2 regions of the Streptomyces yerevanensis genome follow, and region 2 is predicted to be linked to the other one. Evidence: riboswitches for the same ligand, from Rfam matches in the RefSeq annotation. Region 2 holds a riboswitch; the other holds the start of a gene.
The links. A riboswitch is a leader RNA that binds a small molecule or an ion and turns the genes downstream of it on or off. The one in region 2 is predicted to bind glycine.

Region 1 (3,404 bases), on a different contig from region 2:
TCTCGGAGCGGTGCTGGTGGAACACCGGGTGCGTGAGGTACTCGTCGGTGCGCAGCAGCGCGGCGGGCAGCGTGTCCGCGGCGGAGGCGTCCAGCGCCTCGACGTCACCCTCGACGCCGAACGCGGTCCAGACGGCACCCAGTTGGGTCCGCGTGGTGGTCTCGTCGCAGGCGATGGACAGCTGGTCGGCGTCGACGAGACGCAGGTTGACCCCGCCCTCGCGCGCGGCCGCGACGATCTCGGCGGCCCTGCCCGGCACACGGACGGTGAGTGTGTCGAAGTACGCCTCGTTCACGACCTCGACTCCGCCCGCCTTCAGACCGGTGGCGAGGATCGTGGCGTACCGGTGGGTGCGCTGCGCGATCGACCTGAGGCCCTGCGGGCCGTGGTAGACGGCGTACATCCCGGCCATCACGGCGAGCAGCACCTGAGCCGTACAGATGTTGCTGGTCGCCTTCTGCCGGCGGATGTGCTGCTCCCGCGTCTGCAGGGCGAGCCGGTACGCCTGGTTGCCGTCCGCGTCCAGCGAGACACCGACGAGACGGCCCGGCAGGTTGCGGGCGAACTTCTCGCGCACCGCCATGTATCCGGCGTGCGGCCCGCCGAAGCCCATCGGTACGCCGAAGCGCTGCGTCGTGCCGACTGCGATGTCGGCGCCGAGCTCGCCCGGCGAGGCAAGCAGCGTCAACGCCAGCAGATCGGCGGCGACGGTGACGATCGCGCCCAGCCCGTGCGCCTGCTCGATGACGGGCTTGATGTCCCGTACGGCACCGGAGGCGCCTGGGTACTGGAGGAGCACGCCGGTCACGCCGCGCTCGGCGACCTCGGCCGGAATGCCCTCGCCGAGATCCGCAACGACGACCTCGACGCCGATCGGCTCGGCGCGCGTCTCGATGACGGCGACAGTCTGCGGCAGCACGTCGGCGTCGACGAGGAAGACGCCGTTCTTGACCTTGCCCACACGTCGCGACAGCGCCATGGCCTCGGCAGCGGCGGTGCCCTCGTCGAGCAGCGAGGCACCCGACGTCGGCAGACCCGTGAGGTCGGCGACCATGGTCTGGAAGTTCAGCAGCGCCTCCAGGCGGCCCTGCGAGATCTCCGGCTGGTACGGGGTGTACGCGGTGTACCAGGCCGGGTTCTCCATGACGTTGCGCAGGATCACCGGCGGCGTGAACGTGCCGTAGTAACCGAGCCCGATCATCGAGTCGAGGACCTCGTTACGGTCTGCGAGGGAGCGCAGTTCGGCGAGGACCTCGGCCTCGGAGCGCGCGGCCGGCAGCGCGAGCGCCTCGGCATCCTTGATCACATCCGGCACCGCGGCGGCCGTCAGCTCCTCGAGCGAGCCATATCCCACCTGCGCGAGCATCTTGGCCCGGGCCTCGGTGTCGGGCCCGATATGGCGCTGCTCGAAGGGGATTCCCCGTTCGAGCTCGGAAAGCGGAATGCGATGGGCGGTCATTTACGGAGGCCTCCTGGTCTGACACGACCTTCGAGGGCACCACGGAGCGGTGCCCGGACGGCCTCCCCCTCTGTCATCTCAACCTGAGAGCTTCACCGGCCCGCCGGTTGTACGGCGTCCCGACTTTCACCGTCGGTGAGAGCGGAAGCCGTCGACACCCGCTCTGCTTTCCAGAGTGGCCTCGTCCGCGCGGTACGTGGGCCTGAGAGATTCCGGGGAGGATTTGCTCCTTCGGCGCCTCCGATGAAGCCTTGGAGGACTCTCCCGCACGGGGTCAGCAGCCGTTGACAGCGTACCAGCGGGCATCCCCCGAGTGGCCGCCCACCGCAAAGTGCTCTTTCGTAGTGCTTACGGATGCGTAGTGCCGCGTAGTGCTGACGGATGAGTTGCGACCAGCTGGAGGGCCCGTGCAGACCGACATCGATCCGCGCAACCTGATCGGCCGCAAGGCGTTCGACCGCAACGGCCACAAGATCGGCACCGTCGACGAGGTCTATCTCGACGACGCGACCGGTACGCCGGAGTGGGCGGCCATACGCACCGGCCTGTTCGGCAGGGACGCCTTCGTGCCCCTGGAGCCCAGCGAGCTGGTCGAGGGCAGCTTGCGGATCCCCTTCGACCGCGCCCTGGTCAAGGACGCCCCCGACTTCGGCGTCGGCCGCCACCTCTCCCCGGAGCAGGAACTCCAGCTCTACCACCACTACGGCCTCGACGTGACACCCCCGCAGCCCCCTCCACCAGACCGCGACTTCGGTCACCTGGCAGGCTCGGACGAGTCCTGAGCGGGCTTGCCTAAGTCCGGCGCGGTATCCGCGCCCCAGGGAGGCCGCAGGCCTCCTTAGGGGCGCGGGGCTGTATCGATTTGCGGCTCCGCCGCGATGGGGGTCCCCCCGCTCGAGCGAAGCCGAGAGTGGGGGAGCGACCAGCCACAACGAACGGTGTCTCGAACCGCACCGTGACCCGCCCGATGCCACTGCCCTGCACCCACCCGTGCCCGAACTCGGCATGTCGCACGTCATGCCCCGCGGACCACCGCCGCACGGCGGGCGCCTCCTGCTCTTCGGCCGACTCCTCCGCCTCGTCCTGCGTCTGATGCTCCGGCTCATCCGCGTGAGCCCGGGCCTCGGCCTGCGCCTGAACTTGCGCGAAGAGATCCTCCTGCGTGTAGTCGGCGAGCCCCGACACCCCAACCCCCAGCAGCCGTACGCCGCCGGTGGTGTCCACGGACTCCAGCAGCCGCGCGGCCGCCTCCCGCACCACCGAGAGGTCGTCCGTGGGGCCCCGCAGCGTCTCGGAACGGGTCAGCGTCGAGAAGTCGTACCGCCGCACCTTGAGCACAATGGTCCGTCCCGACAGATGCGCGCCGCGCAGCCTTCGCACACACCGGTCGGCGAGCCGCTGCACCTCCATCCGCACCCGCACCCGGTCGTGGATGTCCACGTCATACGTGTCTTCGACGGACACCGACTTGGTGTCCCGCTCAGCCACCACGGGCCGCTCGTCGTGCGCCAGCGCCATGGCGTACAACGCGATCCCGTGGGCCTTCCCGAGGAGCCGTACGACCTCGTCCTCACCCGCCTCGGCGATCTCCCCGACTGTCGTGATCCCGCCTCGCCGCAGATGGTCCCCGGTGGCCGGCCCCACCCCGGGCAAGATGCGCACCGACATGGGAGCAAGCAGTTCCCGCTCCGTCCCCGGCTCTATCACCACCAGACCGTCGGGCTTGGCCTGCTCGGAGGCAATCTTCGCGAGCATCTTGGAGGCGGCGAGCCCCACCGACCCGGTCAGCCCGGTGACGACCCGGATGTCCGCGCGCAGCTTCGCCCCCGCCAGCCGCGCCGAAGCCTCGTCCCAGGCTGCTCCCCCGGCCTCCAGATCGACGAACGCCTCGTCCAGGCTCAGCGGCTCCACCAGCGGCGACAACTCCCGTAGCAGCCCCATCACC
Region 2 (3,404 bases):
CGGAGTCGGAGCCGGAGAATTCGGTGTACTCGGTCGCGGAGAGCAGGTCCTTCGGCTCCTCGGCGATACGTACCTTGAACAGCCAACCGCCCTCGAACGGGGCGGTGTTCACCAGCGCGGGGTCGTCCACGACGTCCTGGTTGATCTCGGTGACCTCACCGGTGACCGGCGAGTACAGATCGCTGACCGACTTCGTCGACTCCAGCTCGCCGCAGGTCTCGCCCGCGGTCACCGTGTCGCCGACCTCGGGGAGCTGGACGTAGACGACGTCGCCGAGCGCGTTGGCCGCGAACTCGGTGATGCCGACCGTCGATACGCCGTCCTCGGCGACCGACAGCCACTCGTGCTCCTTGCTGTAGCGCAGCTGCTGGGGGTTGCTCATGGCCTGAATTCTCCTGTACGCGGGGGAGTGGTGATCAACGGGTGGTCTTGCGTCACGAGACGCCGGACAAGAGACGTCAGATGCGAGACGTCGGATACGAGACGGCACACGGGAACGTACGTCACGTCGCTGCGCTGCCGAACCGTCGGCGGGATTACTTCTGGCGCTTGTAGAACGGCAACGCCACGACCTCGTACGGCTCGTGGCTGCCCCGGATGTCCACGCCGACACCGGGCGTGCCGGGCGCGGAGTGCGCGGCGTCGACGTACGCCATCGCGATCGGCCTGCCGAGGGTCGGCGAGGGCGCGCCGGAGGTGACCTCGCCGATGACCTTGCCGTCGGCGACGACCGCGTACCCGGCGCGCGGGACGCGGCGGCCCTCGGCGACCAGGCCGACGAGGACGCGCGGCGGCGACGACTCGGCGCGGGCGGCGGCTTCGGTGAGCGCCTCGCGCCCCACGAAGTCGCCCTCCTTCTCGAACTTCACGACCCGGCCGAGCCCCGCGTCGAAGGGGGTGAGCGAGGTCGACAGCTCGTGCCCGTACAGCGGCATGCCCGCCTCCAGGCGCAGCGTGTCCCGGCAGGACAGCCCGCAGGGGACGAGGCCCGCCGAGGATCCCGCGTCGGTCAGCGCCTGCCACAGCTTCTCCGCGTCGGCCGGGGCGACGAACAGCTCGAAGCCGTCCTCGCCGGTGTAGCCGGTGCGCGCGATCAGGGCCGGGACGCCGGCGACCGTGCCGGGCAGGCCCGCGTAGTACTTCAGGCCGTCGAGGTCGGCGTCGGTGAGGGACTTGAGGATGCCGGGGGACTCGGGGCCCTGGACGGCGAGCAGCGCGTACGCGTCACGGTCGTCGCGTACGGCGGCGTCGAAACCCCCGTGAGCCGCGGCGCGCTCGGTGAGGGCGTCCAGGACCACCTGGGAGTTGGAGGCGTTGGCCACGACCATGTACTCGGTCTCCTGGAGCCGGTACACGATCAGGTCGTCGAGGATGCCGCCGTCCTCGCGGCAGATCATCGTGTAGCGGGCACGGCCGACCTTGACGCCCCCGATGTTCCCGACCAGCGCGTAGTCGAGCAGTGCGGCGGCCCCCGGCCCGGTGACCGTGATCTCGCCCATGTGGGAGAGGTCGAAGAGACCCGCCTTCGTACGTACGGCGAGGTGCTCGTCGCGCTCGGAGCCGTATCGCAGGGGCATGTCCCAGCCGGCGAAGTCGGTCATGGTGGCGCCGAGCGAGCGATGCAGGGCATCGAGTGCTGTGCGGCGTGGAGTGGTGCTGCTCATCGGACAGGGCTCCCAAGGCATGACGGCGAGGTCGTTCCTCCCCATCTGTCATCGGAACCTGAGAGGTTCGCCGTGACCGCCGACAGACGGTGGTCATGGTTTGCACCTTGGGTGGAGCCGCTGGTCGGCGGCCCGCTTTTCAGATGTGCCTCGCCCGCGCGGTAACGGGGCCTGAGAGATTCAAGGGAGGGACTTGCTCCTTCGGCGCCCGGACACCCGTACACCTGCGTGTACACGTACCCGGAACTCTCCCGCGCGGATTCAAGCGGCCGGTATGCAGTTGGCGCGCACATCATCGCACGCATCGGTGCGCCGTGGCAGGGGGGTCTTTCACAGGCGTGGGGGGCCTTCACAGGGGGCACAGACCCGTCACAGTGATCTGTGACGGGCCTGTGGCATGACGAGAACGAAAACGACAGGGGGCACGCATTACCTTCTCTTTACACTTGACGGGGATGGGTCTCCCGACCCGATGGGGAGGACGAACAGCGTGAACAGGACCACGGCGTACGCGACGGGTGCCGCCGTCGCACTGCCCAAGCAGCCCGCTGTCCCGGCTGTCCCGGCCAGGGAGGCGTGCGGCCCGCTCCCGGCGCCCGTCGTCCGTGATCTACGGGAGCGCGCGGGACACAGTCCGCACGGCCTGCGCTTCGGCGCGGCCGATCTCGTCGTGGTCACGGGACTCCCGGGCAGCGGCAAGTCGACCCTGATGCGCCGCGCCGTGACGGGCGTCCGCATCGACTCGCAGGACACCCGCGACCGCTGGGACCGCCGCCTGTCCGGCGTTCTGCCGTACGCGGTCTACCGCCCCCTCGTACGGGCCGCGCACTACGCGGGCCTGCGTCGCGCCCTGCGCTCCGGCGAGGGCGTCGTCGTGCACGACTGCGGCACCCAGGCCTGGGTGCGCAACTGGATCGCGCGCGAGGCCAGGCGCCGCGGCGGCACGCTGCATCTGCTGCTCCTTGACGTCCCGCCGGACACGGCCCTGGACGGCCAGCGTGAGCGGGGCCGTGGCGTCTCGCGGTACGCCTTCGCCCGGCACCGCGCCGCGGCCGCCCGGCTGCTGCGCTCCGTGGAGAAGGGCGACCTGCCGGAGGGCTGCGGTTCGGCCGTCCTCATCGACCGGTCCGCGGCGGACGTGCTGCGGCGGATCGACTTCGACGACTAAGCGCTCCGCTGGGTGAGGCGGTTTGATGCTGCGGGTCCGTCGTGGGTGGTCGCGCCCGCGCGGCGGAGCCGCAAATCGATACAGCCCCGCGCCCCTAAAGAGGCCTACGGCCTCCTTTAAGGGGCGCGGTACTGCAGTGGACTTCGGCAAGTCTGCTCAGGCGGGAGCTAGGGTTTTCCGACGCAGCGGTTGCTGCCCCGGCAGTGGTTTTCGAGCAGGTGGTAGAGGCAGATGGACTTTCCGGCACAGGCGCACCCCCATCCGCACGTCGGCTGGCCCGGCAACGAGTTGGAGGAGGTGCTCGCCGCGTCCCTCGGCGCTCCGGCGGGACCCTCGGCGGGAGCCCGGATCGTGGAGGTCCTCGGCCGCAGCTTCCTCTGGGTGCCGCTGCCGAACGGCGGCGGCCCGCACAGCGGCCCGCTGAACCTGCCCGCGATGGAGCTCGGCGGACAGGCGTACGTCCCGGTCTTCAGCTCGGAACAGCAGTTCCGGCAGACCGTCGGCGACCACATGTCGTACACGATCGCGCCCGCCGTCGAGTTCGCACGCGGACTGCCGCCGCAGGTGGGCAT

Region 1: it holds a riboswitch for glycine, as region 2 does, so the genes downstream of both, gcvP (aminomethyl-transferring glycine dehydrogenase) here and gcvT (glycine cleavage system aminomethyltransferase GcvT) in region 2, are expected to answer to the same signal.

The regions. Positions count from the first base shown of each region.
Region 1 is NZ_JNWJ01000054.1:53,014-56,417, forward strand. Features, by position in the region: gene gcvP (aminomethyl-transferring glycine dehydrogenase) at 1-1,459, opposite strand, end outside; glycine riboswitch at 1,640-1,736, opposite strand; gene OP79_RS38235 (PRC-barrel domain-containing protein) at 1,867-2,241, shown strand; gene OP79_RS38240 (DNA polymerase IV) at 2,252-3,404, opposite strand, start outside.
Region 2 is NZ_JNWJ01000014.1:66,280-69,683, forward strand. Features, by position in the region: gene gcvH (glycine cleavage system protein GcvH) at 1-382, opposite strand, end outside; gene gcvT (glycine cleavage system aminomethyltransferase GcvT) at 537-1,664, opposite strand; glycine riboswitch at 1,700-1,813, opposite strand; glycine riboswitch at 1,814-1,928, opposite strand; gene OP79_RS16625 (AAA family ATPase) at 2,137-2,832, shown strand; gene OP79_RS16630 (enhanced serine sensitivity protein SseB) at 3,064-3,404, shown strand, end outside.